DNA from 3 places in the Micromonospora sp. DT15 genome. Region 3 is predicted to be linked to each of the others. Evidence: riboswitches for the same ligand, from Rfam matches in the RefSeq annotation. Region 3 holds a riboswitch; each other region holds the start of a gene.
What was found. Region 3 has a riboswitch for cobalamin ahead of ACLQ3F_RS30480 (CbtB domain-containing protein). Riboswitches for the same ligand answer to the same signal wherever they lie in the genome.

Region 1: linked by a shared signal. The riboswitch ahead of ACLQ3F_RS09610 (acyl-CoA thioesterase) and the one ahead of ACLQ3F_RS30480 (CbtB domain-containing protein) in region 3 are both predicted to bind cobalamin.
Region 2: linked by a shared signal. The riboswitch ahead of cobN (cobaltochelatase subunit CobN) and the one ahead of ACLQ3F_RS30480 (CbtB domain-containing protein) in region 3 are both predicted to bind cobalamin.

What each region holds. Positions count from the first base shown of each region.
Region 1 is NZ_JBNCKJ010000003.1:445,437-450,875, forward strand. Features, by position in the region: gene ACLQ3F_RS09595 (Dyp-type peroxidase) at 1-31, opposite strand, end outside; gene ACLQ3F_RS09600 (copper chaperone PCu(A)C) at 55-657, opposite strand; gene ACLQ3F_RS09605 (copper resistance protein CopC) at 723-2,834, opposite strand; cobalamin riboswitch at 2,956-3,172, shown strand; gene ACLQ3F_RS09610 (acyl-CoA thioesterase) at 3,369-3,815, shown strand; gene ACLQ3F_RS09615 (hypothetical protein) at 3,843-4,190, shown strand; gene ACLQ3F_RS09620 (helix-turn-helix domain-containing protein) at 4,416-5,396, shown strand.
Region 2 is NZ_JBNCKJ010000002.1:577,440-582,878, reverse strand. Features, by position in the region: gene ACLQ3F_RS06860 (hypothetical protein) at 1-261, opposite strand, end outside; gene ACLQ3F_RS06855 (RNA polymerase sigma factor) at 254-835, opposite strand; gene ACLQ3F_RS06850 (hypothetical protein) at 956-1,291, shown strand; gene ACLQ3F_RS06845 (MBL fold metallo-hydrolase) at 1,304-2,020, opposite strand; cobalamin riboswitch at 2,337-2,513, shown strand; gene cobN (cobaltochelatase subunit CobN) at 2,804-5,439, shown strand, end outside.
Region 3 is NZ_JBNCKJ010000018.1:103,569-109,007, reverse strand. Features, by position in the region: gene ACLQ3F_RS30490 (ABC transporter permease) at 1-991, opposite strand, end outside; gene ACLQ3F_RS30485 (amidohydrolase family protein) at 1,312-2,190, opposite strand; cobalamin riboswitch at 2,453-2,609, shown strand; gene ACLQ3F_RS30480 (CbtB domain-containing protein) at 2,645-2,848, shown strand; gene ACLQ3F_RS30475 (CbtA family protein) at 2,839-3,609, shown strand; gene ACLQ3F_RS30470 (histidine phosphatase family protein) at 3,606-4,190, shown strand; gene ACLQ3F_RS30465 (MFS transporter) at 4,271-5,439, opposite strand, start outside.

The sequences.
Region 1 (5,439 bases), on a different contig from region 3:
CACCGCCGGTGAGCAGGCCGCGCCTGCTCACCGGCCGGACGGGTGGCGTCTGCGTCACGATGACGGGCTCATGCTCATCTCCGGCGTGGCGCTCACGCCGGGCATGGGTTGACCGTGCCCGGGGGCGTAGCTCTCCTGCGCGCCGGTGAACGGCTTGGCCACGGCGCTGAACTGCTGCGTTTTGCCGTCGGCGAAGGTCAGCGTGAAGGTCAACTCATCGCCGGCCTGGACGGGCTTGGTGAGGTTCATCAGCATGAGGTGGTCGCCGCCCGGCTCCAGCGCGTGCGTGCTCTTGGCCTTGATCACGATGCCACCCTGCTTGGCCTGCATGACCATCTTGCCGTCCTTCATGGTCATCTCGTGCAGCTCCATCGGTGACAGGGGGTTCGTGGCGCCCGTCACCGTGACATCGCTGTCGCCGTCGTTGACCAGGGTCCCGAAGGCCGCCGTCATGCCCTTGTCGGCCGCCTTCACCCACGGGTCACGAATGCCGAGCACACCAGCGTCCGGGTTGGCCGGGGCCGACGCGGACGGGCTCGCCTGCGCGGCCGACGGAGAGTCGGACGACCCGCACCCGGCGGCGCTCACCGCCAGGATCGCGGCGGCGAGGATCGCGGCCGAGCGGCGGCGTGAAACGTTCGGGCTGGTGGCACGCATGTGTTCTTCCTCCGATGGTTGCTGCTGGGAGGTTGGTCGGCCGCAGCAGGGAGAAAGTTCCGGGCTCAGGGAACGTTGATCGTGAACTCCCCGGTGTGCACCTTGCCGGCGACCTGGAAGTCGAAGAAGGCCCGGTACCGGCCTGAACTCGGCGCGGTCAGCCAGAACTTCACAGTCCGGTCGACCAGCTCCGGCTCGGGGTGCACGTGCACGTAGCCGAGGTCACCCTCACGAACCACCACCAGGTGCCCGTACGCGGCAAGGTATCGCTCCAGCTGCGCGGGCGTGGCCGTGTCGGCGCTGGCGACCTGGAAGTGGATCGGCGCCGTCACCCCCGCCGTCGGGGTGCCGGTCATCGACACCGTGTACGGGCCAGCCGTCGCCTGCGTCTGTGCCGGCGGCAGCGCGGTCGGGGTGTGCGCGCCGGGCACTGTGTGGTCGACGCCCAGCACGAGCGGCAGCGGCGTGCCGTTGGCAGCGGTGACGGAGAAGTCGGCGTAGACGCGGTAGCCGCCGGGTCGGGCCAGCGTCATGGGGACGCTCCAGGTGCCGTCGGGTGCCATCGTCGGGTGCAGGTGCTGGTAACCGCTCAGGTCACGGCCCACGACGATCATGTGCAACGGCTTGTCGTGGACGACCGCGAAGCGGGTCGCCGGCTGCCGGTCGGTGCCGACGATGCGGAAGCGGTAGTCGGCGCGTACCCCGGCGGGTTGGGTTCGTTCCAGCGGTTGCAGCGTGTACCCGCCGGCGCTGACGGTCGTCCCGGTGGCAAGCGTCTCGCCCGTTACGCCGTCGCCCCGGTGCGTGTGCGGTCCGGTGCCCGCCGGGTGTTGGTGTCCGTCGGCCGCGGACCCTGCCGGGCCGGAGTCGGGCGGACCGCCCGCCGGTTGCCGGGCGGTGTTGGCGGCCGGGCCCTCGTTGCCGCTAATGCGCGCCAATCCGAACCCGCCGAGCAGGGCCAGCACCAGGGTACCGACGAACAGTGCCAGGCTGGTGTTGCTCAGCCGGGACCCGGGCGTCGCCGTGGCGAAATCCGGGTCAGGCGATGCCCCGGAGTCGACGGGCGGTCGACTGTCCGTCGTGGCGAGGGCTTTCGCGTCCTCATCGGTCGGAGGTGGATCGACAGCGACGCCGGTCCGGGCCACGACGACGGCGGTGTCCTTACGCGCGGCCGGCACGGCGTTGGGTCGCCGCTTACCGTCCGAGGTCTGCGTACCGCTGCCGGTCGCCGCGACGGTCCTGTCTGCGTCGGTCCTGCCACCGGCCGCTCTGCCGCCGCCAGTCTTGGCAACGGCGGGCTTGCTACCGGCGCCCTTGGCACCGGCGGCCTTGGCGCTGGCGGTCCTGGTGCCGGCGGTCCTGGTCGCGGGACGGGTGCCGGTGCCGCGTCGAGCGGATGTCGCCGACGCGGTACGGCCCCGGCCGGCGGGCCTGCCGGTGGGGGTCGTCCGCCGACGCCAGACGACGAATCCGGCCGCCGCCGCCACGGCGACCACCGCCAGGCCGACCCACGCGACCGCTCCGGGGCCGCTCTCGTCAGTCGATCCGTTCGGCGCAGCCGCTGCCGCGGACGGTGGAACCGCCGTCTCGGCCGCGACTGTCGGCACCGCCGACGCCTGCCCGGACGATCCGTGTTGCTCGGCGGTGGCCAACAGCGCCGGATCTGGCTGGGTCGACGGCGGGCTCCACCCCTTGGGCGCCGCCGTCACCGGCCCGTCGTAGCGGAAGGTCAAGGTGCCGCGTACGGGGTCGCCGTCCGAGGCGACCGACAGGTAGCTCACCGAGTACTGGCCCTTGGCCGGCAGGTGCGCGACCGCCACCGTCGCGGGAAACCCGGTCGTGTACTCGCGTGGCTCGAACTGGCCGTTGACCAGGAAGTACTCGCGCACCGGCTTGTCCAGCGGCTTCGGTTCCCCGTACGACCAGCCATTGTCGACCCGGATGCCACCCGGCGCGGTGATCGTAAAGAACGCGTTGGCAGCGGCCTTCTCGGTGAAGAACAGCTGCACCGACGTCAACGGCTCGCGCACGGTTGCGCCGCTCGCCGGTGTGGACATCGCGAGGGTCCCGTGAGCTGCGGCGGGCTGGGCGGACGCGAGGAGAGCGACCGCCGAGGCGAGGAGGAGCGCGAGGAGGCCCGAGACCACCCGCCCAGGAATCTGAGGGTGACGACGCATCTGAATATCCTCACTGGGCGGAGACTTTTTACAAGAGGTGACGAACTTTTTCCTCACATGGCTAAAGCCGAACACCTCCCGGGTGGTCGGCCGGGCTGAGGGGCCATCGCTCCTGGCCAGCTATGCTCCCGGTGGCGCTGGTTCGCCCGGTCACGAGGTGGCTGGGCGTCGTAAGAGGGAACCCGGTGGGAATCCGGGGCTGCCCCGCAGCGGTGAGTGGGAACGACCGCCGTCATCAGCACTGGGCCAGTGGCCTGGGAAGCGACGGCCAGTAGGGGACCGGCGTGGAGCCGGTCGGGCCCGCGAGTCCGAAGACCTGCCAGTGCTGCGTACACAACCGTGTGCGCTGCCGTCGGCCTCGCGGGTGGGCTGAGCGGGTGACGTGCCGGGGCGGTGTGCGCCGGTGTGTCCTCGTCAGTGTGTGTCCGTGTTCCGGCGGTGTGGTTTCCCGAGGGACGGACTACCGCTGTGCACGACACGACCACGATCGCCGGCCGAGCGCCGTCGGCGTCGCACCTGACCCTGTCGCAGATCATGGACCAGCACCACACCAACCTGATGGGTACGGTGCATGGCGGCCGGATCCTCAACCTCATCGACTCGGTGGCCGGGGTGGTCGCCGCCCGCCATTCCGACGGGCCGGCGGTGACCGCCGCGATCGACGAGACCGCGTTTCTGCGCGCGGTGCGGGTCGGTGACGTCGTGCACGTCGACGCCCGGATCACCTGGGCCGGTCGCAGCTCGATGGAGGTGGCGGTCAAGGTGACCGCCGACCGGTGGGACCGGGCGGTGCCGCCCACCGACGTGGCCACCGCTCACCTGGTCATGGTCGCCATCGACGACGACGGCCAGCCTCGTACTGTGCCGCCGCTGCTACCCGAGACCGATGGTGACCGGCGGCGGTACCGGGAGGCGGAGATCCGTCGCAAGCACCGGCTGGCGCTGCGGCGCGCGCTGCTCGACGGTGCCGAAGACGACTGACCCGTACGCGGTGTGCCCGTCGCGGAGGTGACCGACTTCGAGCGGGGGACGAGGTGTACGGGGCTGTGCGGGGGCGTCGGCAACCTCCAGGGCTCGCTGGCCGAGTACGCCGCCGTGGACGCCCGACTGCTGGCCCGCAAGCCGAAGGCACTCTCGATGCGGGAGGCCGCCGCGTTGCCCTTGGCGGCGGTCACCTCTTGGGAGGGGCTGGTCGACCGGGCCGGAGTCCGCGCCGGGCAGAAGGTCCTGGTGCACGGCGGTGCCGGCGGTGTCGGGTACGTGGGCGTGCAGCTTGCCCAGGCGCGCGGCGCCGAGGCGTACGCCACGGGCGGGCCGGCGAGCATGCGGGTGATCGAGAGCCTGGGCGCCGGGTAACACAGCACAGCGAGGCTCCCGGTTGGGGCATCGGATCTTGGCCGACTGCTGTCTTACCGGGAGCCTCGTCCTATGTCGACACACGCTGCCTGCCACCCATCGCGACCAGGCCCATCACGATGAAAAGCCCTCAATGCCTGACCCGCACCATAACCTCGCAACGCCGCTATATCGACGCCAAGCTATCGTTATCTGACCCCTGCAGCGACAGCGCGAAGGTGAGTCATGGACGTAGTCAGCACCACCGAGGTCCCGGTTGAAGACGGGTTCGCCTTCTGGCGCGAGGTAAACTCGAAGCTCTGGGTGCCCTACGATTTACGCTGTGAATCGCAGTGGGAGCCCGGATTTCGGGCTCAGGTCGGAATCAGCGAGTTCGGTCCCGTGCAGGCGACATTAATGACCACGATGCCGCACTCGGTCCACCGCACTCCCAAGCTCATTCGGCAGGCCGATCCCGAGGTGTTCAAGCTGGGTTGCCTTGTGCGCGGTGGCGGCATGATCACGCAAGACGGCCAGCGCACAGATTTCGGCGTGGGGGACCTGATACTGTATGACACCTCCCGGCCCTACCTGGCCGAATTCACCCCGGATGAGCCAGTTAGTCAGCTGCTGCTCCTGCGCTTCCCGCGCTTTTTACTGCCGTTGCCCCCTTGGGAGTTGCGGCGCCTGAGCGCAGTTCGCATCCCTGGCACCCAAGGCATCGGCGCGTTATCTTCACAATTCCTGCTGCACCTTGCCCGGCACATGGACGAACTCAGTCCGTTGGACGCCGCCCGGCTGTCCACCCTCACCATTGACGTGTTGACAGCGGCACTGGCCAACGCGCTGGACGTCCAAAGCGCGGTGCCCTCCCACACCCGACGGCGAGCGTTGATGGCTCAGATCCACGCCTTCATCCGAGAGAATCTGGGCGATCCGCGCCTGACACCGGACGCGATTGCCGCAGCGCAACACATCTCGTTGCGATACCTGCACAAGCTGTTTCACGAGGAAGGGCACACGGTTGCCGGCTGGGTCCGCGAGCGTCGCCTGGAGCAGTGCCGACGCGACCTCGCCAACCCCCAACTAGGCGCGCGCCCGATCCACGCGATCGCCGCCCAGTGGGGGTTCACCAGCCCGGCGCACTTCAGCCAGGCGTTCCGCAGCGCCTACGGTCTTTCGCCACGCCAGTTCCGCGAGCAGTGCGCGAGAGTACGCGCAGACTAAAGACTTGTGCGCTTACCAGTAACGACAGACCCGGCTGCGGCCT
Region 2 (5,439 bases), on a different contig from region 3:
CGGCACCGGGGCGGGTGAGGTGGCGATGCTGACCCCGGCGAAGCGCAGCAGCCCCGTGACGGCGTCGGCGATCGCGGCACGCGTCGGCGGCAACAGCGCCACCAGCAGGGCGACGAACGCCGCCGCGGCGAGCGACCGCCACCGGCGCCGCCGGGGCGCGGGCGTGCCCAGTCGTACGCGGACACGGGCGGTCACGTCGGGCGGCTCGGGGGTTTCCAGCCAGGCGGACAGGTCGCGCAGTTCCCGTTCGAGGTCACCCATGCCGGACCTCCGCACTGTCGAGCAGGCCGCGGAGCTTCGCCAGCGCCCGGGACGTACGCGACTTCACTGTGCCCCGGGGCCAGCCCAGAGCCGACACCGTCTCCTCCTCGGTGAGGTCGAGGAAGAACCGGCAGACGATGACCTCGCGGTCCCGTGTTGGCAGTTGCCGCAGCGCCTGCACCAGCGACCTCCGGCGCTCCCCGGCGAGGACCGCGGCGACCGCGTCGTCCTCGGCGATCTCAGACCTCGGGTCCGCTGCCGCCGCCCGCAGGACGAGCCCGTCGCGCCGGCCACGGGAGCGGTGCAGGTTGCGGGTCTCGTTCGCGACGATCGCGAGCAGCCACGACCGGAAGGACGCGTCACCCCGGTAACGGGACAGCTTCCGGTACGCCTTCACAAACGCCTCCTGGATGACGTCCTCGGAGTCCGAGCCCGCGCCGAGCAGCACCGCTGTCCGGTACGCGGACGCGGTGTGCCGGGCGACCAGGAGGTCGTACGCCTCCAGGTCACCTGCCCGAGCGCGGGTGACGAGCGTCTCGTCGTCCAGGGGAGCCTCCGTTCGGATCACACTCATGACACCGCCAACCCGCCGCGGGTTCCACCCGGCGTGGGTCAGGTTGCTCCCATCCGCCGTGCAGCGTATTGCCAGGATTTGGTGGTGCACTGGGAGAGTTGTCGAGGAGAGGGGCTGGTCATGAGCTGGTTCAGTCGCCGGTCACGGGGTGCCGAGGCGACCCCGACGAAGCTGGACCGGGAGGCGACCCGCGAGGACCTCGCGGCGCTGGAGGCGTTCGTCGCCAGCCGGCGAGGCGTGGAGTTCTACCTGGAGCCGGAGACCACGGCGACGGACACCACGGTGGTGGCGATCGCCCACGACGGTGAGTGGATCCGCCGGCGCACCGGTACGCCCAGGGCGGCGGGGGCGATTGCCCGCAAGCACGCGGTGCCGCTGTACGAGGCCGGGCGCACCGGCTACCCGGAACGGATGCGGACCTGGAGCCGGGCACACCCGGAACGCCACGCCCGCTGAGGGCCGCCGGGCTCAGGCGTCGTCCACGGCCGTGCGGGCCTGCTCGAACGTCACCGGCTCCGCGTGGCTGGAGACGTACCAGTGGTAGTCACCGTCGAGTAGTCGCCGGATCAGGTCGAGATCGAGGCCATCCTCCGGCTGGCGCAGGTGCGCGGGCGGCGGGTAGAAGCAGTCGCCCAGCAGCATGACGCCCGAGTCCGGCACCAGCACAATTGTCGAGTCCGGCGCGTGCGCGCCTCCGACGTGTCGTAGCTCGACGCCCACTGGCAACTCGTCGACATCGGTGAACGTCCGGGTTGGTGGCAGGATCGCGAAATCCTCCCAGGAGTCCATCGCGCGTGCCCGCCCCCGGAAGCTCGGGCCGAGACGAGGGTCGGCGCGTACCCGCTCGTCCAGATAGTGGTGGCTCCACGGCTGTGCGGCTTCGGCGCGCAGCAGCGGCACAGCCGTCTCATGCCCGACGATCTCCACGCCGGGCCAGGCGCAGGCTCCCCAGACATGGTCCCAGTGGTGGTGGGTGTAGACGAGCCAGCGTGGCTTCGGAAGTCCGGCTGCGGCGAGCGCGGCCTGGATGCCGCGGGCATGCGCGGGGCTCTGCCCGGCGTCGATCATCACACTGCCGCGATCGTCGGCCACGACGGCGACGCCGGCCTGGACCGCCTCGGGCTCGGAGTCGCCCGGACAGATCCAGACACGACCCGCCAGGTGGTGGAACTGCGGAGCGACCATGGTAATCGATCTCCGAGATTGATCGCGGATCACGGGCGTGGTGTCGCCGATCCTAGGTCAGCGCACCGCAGGGCACCGTCCCGCCGGACGATCGGCGCAGGCCACGACGCCTTAGACCGCCCTTTGCTCTGCTTACCTATCTGCACCGGTGACGCTCCGTGTCTGGTGCAGATAGGTAAGCAGAGCAAAGGGCGGCGCACATTGATCTGTGGCGTCGCGTGGTGCGGAGCCCCGCCTGCGTCGATCGCCAAGCTTCGATGGTTGGTGTCCGCCTGGCGGGGCCGGGGCGGCGTTGACCGGCGGCGGAGGGGTGTGGCAGCATTCGCGGCCTGACGGCAGTGAAGGAAGTCGGTGCGAATCCGACGCGGTCCCGCCACTGTCACCGGGGAGCGATCCCCCCTCGTGAGTCACGGCCGTGTGTCTGCGGTTGGAAGGCCGGGGGAGAGCGTCGATCCGGAAGCCAGGATACTTCGGCCGTCGGGATGTACCCCAGGGCGTGGACACCCGAGGAGGACCCGATGACGCACGGCGTCTCTGTCACCGACGATCACCGTCGTGAGCCGAGCGGCGGACGCCCCGCCGCGCCCCGACCCGGCCGCGCCGCCGCGCCGGCATCCGCACGCTCCCGCGCCGTTCACCGCTGAGTTCGACACCGCGCCACCCGTCGCCGCCGGCCCCGCGTCGGTGAGTCGCCCGGGTCGCGGTGCCTGCTCAACCCCGCGCCCATCCTTCGTCGCCCGATCGCCTCGGCGAACGCGCCGACGTCACTTTCCGGAGCCTGCCGTGCGCATCCTGCTGCTGTCCACCGCCGACACCGACCTGCTGGCCGCCCGCGCCAGCGGCGCCGACTACCGGTTGGCCAACCCCGCCCGAGTCGCCGCCGAGGAGGTGCCCGCCCTGCTCGACGGGGTCGCCCTCGTCGTCGTACGCCTGCTCGGCGGTCGGCAGGCGTGGCCGGACGGTCTTGCCGCGGTGCTCGCCACCGGCGTGCCGACTGTCGTGCTCGGCGGTGAGGCGCTGCCCGACGCGGAGCTGATGGCCATCTCCACAGTGCCGTCCGGGGTCGTCACCCAGTCGTTGGCGTACCTCGTGGAGGGCGGCCCGGACAACCTCGGACAGTTGGCCCGGTTCCTCTCCGACACGGTGCTGCTCACCGGCGAGGGGTTCGCCGCACCCGCGCCCACCCCGGCGTACGGCGTGCACGGCGACCACCCCGCCGACCCGAATCGGCCCACAGTGGGAATCGTCTTCTACCGGGCGCACGCCCTCGCCGGCAACACCGGATTCGTCGACGTGCTCGCGGACGCGGTCCGCCAGGCCGGCGGCAACCCGCTGCCGATCTTCTGCGGCTCGCTGCGCGGGCTGACCGCGGGCGCCGCACCACTCGGGCTCTTCGCCCGCTGTGACGCGCTGCTGGTCACAGTGCTCGCGGCCGGCGGCGCGGTCGCCGCCGACGCCTCCGGTGGCGGCGACGAGGACGCCTGGGACGTCGGCGCCCTGGCCGCCCTGGACGTGCCGGTCGTCCAGGCGCTCTGCCTCACCAGCACCCGCGCGCAGTGGGCCGACAGCGACGCCGGCCTGTCCCCGTTGGACGCCGCCATGCAGGTGGCCATCCCCGAGTTCGACGGCCGGATCGTCACAGTGCCGTTCTCGTTCAAGCAGATCGACGCGGACGGGCTCTCGATCTACGCAACCGATCCCGAGCGGGCCGCCCGGGTCGCCGGGATCGCGGTACGCCACGCCCGGCTGCGGTACGTGCCGCACGCCGACAAGCGCATCGCCGTGGTGCTCAGTTCGTACCCCACCAAGCACTCCCGGGTCGGCAACGCCGTCGGGTTGGACACCCCGGCGTCGGCGGTCCGGCTGTTCGCCGCGTTGGCCGAGGCCGGCTACGACCTGGGTGACGCGCCGCCGCCCGACGACGGCGACGCGCTGATCCACGCGCTGATCGCCGCCGGCGGTCACGACGTGGAGTGGCTCACCCCGGAGCAGTTGGCAGCGGCCGAGGCCCGGATATCGGGGCAGACGTACCAGCGGTGGTTCGACCAGGTGCCGGCCGAGCTGCGCGAGCGGATGCGGGAGCACTGGGGTGAGCCGCCGGGCGAGCTGTACACCGAGGGCGGGGACATCGTGCTCGCCGGGCTGCGCTTCGGCAACGTGGTGCTGCTGATCCAGCCGCCCCGCGGCTTCGGGGAGAACCCGATCGCCATCTACCACGACCCGGACCTGCCGCCGAGTCACCACTACCTGGCCGCGTACCGCTGGCTGACCGCGCCGGTCGCGGACGGCGGCTTCGGCGCGGACGCCGTGGTGCACCTGGGCAAGCACGGCACCCTGGAGTGGCTGCCCGGCAAGGGCCTCGGCCTGGCCGCCGACTGCGCGCCCGACGCGGTCCTCGGCGACCTGCCGCTGGTGTACCCGTTCATCGTCAACGACCCCGGCGAGGGCACCCAGGCCAAGCGGCGGGCGCACGCAGTTGTCGTCGACCACCTGGTCCCGCCGATGGCCCGCGCCGAGACCTACGGCGACCTGGCCAAACTGGAACAACTGCTCGACGAGTACGCGACGGTGCAGGCCCTCGACCCGGCCAAGGTGCCCACCGTACGGGCGCAGATCTGGGACCTGGTGCGCGCCGCCGAGCTGCACCACGACCTGCACGCCGAGGCGATGCCCGACGCGGACGACTTCGACGACTTCGTGCTGCACCTCGACGGGTACCTGTGCGAGGTCAAGGACGTGCAGATCCGCGACGGGCTGCACATCCTCGCCGACGCGCCCACCGGCGAGCCCCGGGTCAACCTGGTCCTCGCGGTGCTGCGCGCCCCGCAGATCTGGGGCGGCGCCCGCGCCCTACCCGGCCTGCGACAGGCCCTCGCCGTCGCGTACTCCCTCGACGAGCAGGAACTGCTCGCGACGCCGGGACAGCGACTGGCGCTGCCCGCGGCGCTGACCGACGTGGTGGACGGGCCGGCCGGCACCGCCGCCGACGCGATCGACCTGATCGAGGCCCTCGCCCGGCGGCTGGTCGTCGGCATGGAGACCCTGGACTGGGCAGTGGACACCATCGACGCCGTGGTGACGGAGGTGACCGGTCGGTCGATGCCGGACGTCGCCGCGGTGCTGCACTTCGCCGCCACCGAGCTGGTGCCCCGACTGGACCGGACCACCGACGAGCTGACCAACACCCTCGGGGCGCTGGACGGCAGGTTCGTGCCGCCCGGCCCGTCCGGCTCACCCACCCGGGGCCTGGTCAACGTGCTGCCCACCGGCCGCAACTTCTACTCCGTCGACCCGAAGGCCATCCCCAGCCGCAACGCCTGGGACGTCGGGGTGGCCCTCGCCGACTCACTGCTGGCCCGGCACCTCGCCGACACCGGCGCGTACCCCCGTTCGGTGGGGTTGACCGTCTGGGGCACCAG
Region 3 (5,439 bases):
GCCGCCGGCGGCGGTACTGGTCGAAGTAGACGGCGGCCCAGATGATCACGCCGACGATCACTTGCTGGTAGTGGATGCTGATGTCGAGCAGGACGGCGCCGTTGCGGACCAGGGCGATGAGGAACGCGCCGATGATGGTCCCGACGATTCGGCCCTGCCCGCCGAACAGGCTGGCTCCGCCGATGACGGCGGCGGCGATGACGTCGAGTTCCAGCGAGATCCCGTAGTTGGGCTGGCCGGAGTTGACCCGGGACGCGGCGATCATGCCGCCCAGCCCTACCAGCACGCCGGCCAGCACGTACACGCCGGTCAGGTGCCGCCCGACCCGGATGCCGGAGCGGCGGGCCGCCTCCAGATTGGAGCCCATGGCGTAGGTGTACTGACCGAAGCGGGTCTGGGAGAGCAGGAAGGCGACCCCGACGGCGACCAGGACGGTGATCACCACGGCGAACGGAATGCCGAGGATCTGCCCGTTGCCGAGCAGTTGGAAGGACCGGGGCAGGCCGTAGACGCCGACCGCGCCGGTGATGATGAAGACCAGGCCTCGGCCCACGGACATGGTCCCCAACGTCGCGATGAACGGCGGAATCCGGGCCACCGTCACCAGCAGCCCGTTCAACAGCCCGGCCAGCGCGCCGACGCCGATCGCGACCGCGGTCGCCGCCCAGAGCGAGAAGCCGAGGTCGCGCACGACCATCGCGCCCAACACGCCGGCGAGCGCGGCGACCGACCCCACGGACAGGTCGATGCCCTTCGTGATGATGACCATCGTCTGGGCGGTAGCGATGATGGCGATCACCGCCGTCTGGGCCCCGATGTTGAAGAGGTTGTCCGCTGTCAGGAAGTAGGGACTCGCGAAGGTCAAGGCGATGAACAGGACGACCAACGCGGTCGCGGCGGTGAACTCGGAGACGGCGTGCGAGATCCGTTCCCGGAACCAGTCGCTGAGTTCGCCGCGCTGTGTGCCGGCGGTTGCCTCGACGCTACTCATCGTCGGACCTGACCTCCCCAAGCGTGGCGCCGGCGTCCGACGGGGACCCGCCGACGAGCCGAACGTCTGTGAGCGACCGACCCCGCTCGGCCGGCGGTGCGTCGAGGTGCCCGCACAACCCTGGAGATAGGTCAGATGTTTCCCGCGATCAGGCGTTACCTTGCCACGCATTCACGTATGTTGCCAAGGTCTTGCGAGCATGTTTTGCCATCGTTACCTGCGCTACCGAAGCCATACGTCTGACCAAATCGACACCGACTACCACTGCCAGCATGTTATCGATAACATCCTATGTCCCCAGGCGGAAAGGCGCTGCCGTCTCAGGACGGGGACAGCCGGTAGACACGGCCGGCGGTCCGGCGCCAGATCGCGGCCCGCTCGGCGTCGGACAGCGGGTCCAGCAGGTCACCGAGGACGGCGACCCAGCGGGTGTACGAGGTGGCGAGCAGGCACACCGGCCAGTCCGAGCCGAACATCAGCCGATCCGGCCCGAACACGTCAAGGGCGTGCTCGACCGCGGGCCGCAGGTCGGCCGCGGTCCAGGACCCACCGTCCACTTCGGTCACCAGGCCGGAGAGCTTCGCAGTGGTGTTGGACTCGGCCGCGAACGCCCGCAGGTCGCGCTGCCAGTCACCGAGATCGGCGCGCCCGAGCGGGGGCTTGCCGAGGTGGTCCAGAACGAACCGCACCTCGGGCAGGTCGCGGACGAGCCGGACGGCCGCCGGCAGCTGACGGTGGCGCACCAGGAGGTCGAAGGCGAGACCCGCGGCACCGACCGCGGCGATGCCGCGCCGCACCTCGGGGCGATCGAGATAGGTCGGGTCGGGTTCGGACTGGACCAGGTGCCGGATCCCGACCAGCCGTTCGCCGCCGCGCGCCCCGCGTAGTCGGGCGAGGCGACGGCCGATATCAGCGGCGGTGAGGTCGACCCAGCCGACGACCCCGGCGATGAGCGGGTCGTCGGCCGCGATGCCGAGCAACTCGGGCGTCTCCGACCGAACGGCGACCGACTGGACGACCACGGTCTGGGTGACCCCGGCGGCCCGGGTCGCCGGGGCGAGCTCGACCGGTGTGAAGTCGTCGTCGATCGCGGCCATGGTGTGCGGATCGATCCAGGGCTGTGGGTGCCGTGCCCGGACCCAGAGGTGATGGTGCGCGTCGACGATGCCCGCTCGTCGCGCGACCTCGCCGGTCGTCACCGGACCCGTCCCTGACGCGTTCCCGTCCACCGCACACCCCGCCCCGCCGCTGATCGAACCCTCCGGGTCAACCCGGAGCCACGGAGCCGATCTGGCAGATTGACCATGTTAGCGGTAACAGCCTGTTGTCGAGTCCCGAACGCGCACCACGACCGGCCTCCGGCAGTGTCGCCTTTTGGTCTGACGAATCCACCGGCACCTGCGGGTAATCCGCCTCGTCGACGTGTCGGTGCACGGACGCGTCCGGGGCGCGGGTCCGGGTTGACCGCCTGCGGCGGCACCGATACCGTCGACGCACTATCTGCGGCGACGCGAGGGAAGCCGGTGTGAATCCGGCGCGGTCGCGCCACTGTGAGCGGTTCCCCAATCACCATCGGGGTCCGCGAGCCAGGACGCTCGGTCGTCCGCAGCCTTGCGATGGGGACGCGTCATCCCTGGGGAGGTTCGTGTATTCATGTCTAGCTCCGCTACCAGCCAGCCGGTGGTGCACCCCGCCGGCAGTGCCCGTCTCTTGTGGACTGCTCTGGCGACCGTTGCCGCGCTCGCCCTGCTGACGTATCTCGTCGCCTTCGACCAGGGGGCGGTGTCGCGCAGTGGGATGTACCTGCACGAGCTGATGCACGACGGCCGGCACCTGCTGGGCGTCCCGTGCCACTGACCACCACCAGCACTCCCCCGTTCCTCGCCGTCCTCGTCCGCGGGCTGCTGGCCGGCCTGATCGCCGGCCTGCTCGCCGGGGCGTTCGCGTACGTCGCCGGCGAACCGCACGTCGAGGCGGCCATCGCCATCGAGGAGGCGGCGACGCACGCCGAGCCTGCTGCTGGTGCGCACGATCACGAGGACGCGCTGGTCAGCCGGACGGGTCAGCGCGCCGGCCTGTTCCTGGCCACCGCCCTGTTCGGGGCCGCGATGGGTGGTCTGCTGGCCACGGCGTACGTCCTGCTGGCCCGTCGGCGGCGCGGCGACGACGACGGGCGGTGGGGTCTGCTGCTGGCCGGCGCGGCGTTGCTCGGTGCGGTGATCGTGCCGTTCCTCAAGTACCCGGCGAACCCACCGGCGGTCGGCGACCCGGCCACCATCAACCAACGGACCGTCACCTACCTGTTGATGGTGGTGCTCGGGCTGGTGGCCGTGTGGGCCGGCTCGCTGGGCTACCGGTCGGTCGGTGCCCATGCACCGACGTGGCTTCGCGCCGCGGCGGCCGTGGGCGGCTTTCTCCTGGTCACGGCAGTGTCGTACGTGGTGATGCCGTCCTTCCAGGAGGTTCCGGCGGACTTCCCGGCGACAGTGCTGTGGAGTTTCCGGCTTGCCTCGCTCGGCACCCAGGTCGTGCTCTGGACCGGCATCGGCCTGCTGTTCGCGGCCCTGATGCACCACGAGCGGCGTCGCCGGGCCGGTTCCGCGCTGCCGAGCACGTGACCGGCACCAGCCTTCGGCTGGTCGCCCACGGTCACACCGCCGCGCTGCGCCGGGCCCGCTTCGGCGGCGCCGACGACGGCCTGGACGAGGGTGGCCTGCGTGCCGCGCTCGCCCAGGCCCGCGCGGGTGCAGACCGGCGTTGGCCCCTCGGGGAGAACGCCACCTGCCTGTCCAGCCCCGCGGTGGCCGCCCGACAGACCGCCGACGCCTTCGGCCTGCTGCCGACGGTCGAGACCGCGTTGGCCGACTGTGACTACGGGGACTGGTCCGGGCAGTCGCTTGAGGAGGTCGCTGAATCGCAGCCGCAGGCGCTGCACGACTGGTTGTCCGCCCCGGACTGCGCGCCGCACGGCGGTGAGTCCGTCACGGCAGTGCGGGATCGGGTCGGCAGTTGGCTGGACGCGCAGCACCGGGCCGGTGGACGAGTCATCGCGGTCACCCACCCACTGGTGATCCGGGTCGCGGTGGTGCACGCCCTCGGCCTTCCGATGGCGACGTACCGGCAGGTGGACGTCGAGCCGTTGGCTGTCGTCCGGCTCACCAGCCAGGGTGCGCGCTGGCACCTTCGACTGGGCGGATAGCGAGCAGGTCGAGGTCACACCGAACGGCGCAGGCCGTGCCCACTCCTGGTGGGCACGGCCTGCGCCTGTCAGCCGCTTGCTCAGTGCTGCCGAGTGGGCAGGTGCAGCTCGACCGGCTCGGGCGGGAGGTCGTCGACACCGGCGGCGACGGCCTGCTCGTGGCGGCGGCGCGCCGAGGGCAGGGCGAGTGCCGCGAAGACGGCCAGGACCGCGACGCCCGCGCACACCCAGAAGCCGGCGGTGAACGCCGTGTCGGTGGGTAGCCCCTGTGGAGTGCTGTTCGAGGTGATGACGGCCGCCACGACCGCCGCGCCGATGCTGCTGCCGATTGTGCGGGCGATGGTGTTGACGCCGCTCGCCTCGCCGGTCTGCCCGGCCGGGACGCTCTCGATGATGGCGTTGGACATCGCCGCGAACGCCAGGCCGATGCCGGCGCCGGTGAGCACCCCGGAGAGCAGCACCTGCCAGGTCGCGCCGTGCGCGAGCGCCGGCAGCGCGAACGCGACGACGACCGCGACCGTGCCGAGGAACATCGGCACCTTGGGGCCGAAGCGGCGGTCCAGCAGACCCGCGAGGGGGCCGAAGACCACCATCATCAGGACGGTTGGCAGCAGGAACAGGCCCGCCTGGGACACCGTCTTGCCGAACCCGTACCCGGTGCCCGCGGGAAGTTGCAGCAGGGTCGGTACCAGCACGAACGTCCCGAACATCGCGAAACCGAGGATCAGGGCGACGAGGTCGGTGGCCCAGACACCGCGGATCCGCATCAGGCGCATGTCGATAAGGGGCTCGCGTACCCGCAGCTCGACCCGGACGAACACCACCATCGCGACCACCCCGAGCAGGAACAGGCCGATGGTCTTCGGCTCGGTCCAGCCCCAGCCCTGCCCCTTGCTCACGGCCAGCAGCAACGAGACCAGCGACACCGACAGGATGGCCGCGCCGAGCATGTCGAGCCGTCCGGGCGTGCGGACCCGCGACTCGGGCATCCCGAAGATGGTTCCGAGCAGCGCGACGACGACGAGGACCAGTGGCAGCCAGAACAGCCAGTGCCACGACAGGTGCTCCACGATCGGGCCCGCGGCCACGATGCCGACACCGGCGCCGACCCCGAAGATCGCCGACAGCAGGCCGACGGTGACGCCGACCTTCTCCCGGGGCAGTTGGTCGCGGACGATGCCGATCGACAGCGGCAGGATCGCTCCGGCGGCTCCCTGTAGCGCCCGCGCGACGATCAGCACGGTCAGGT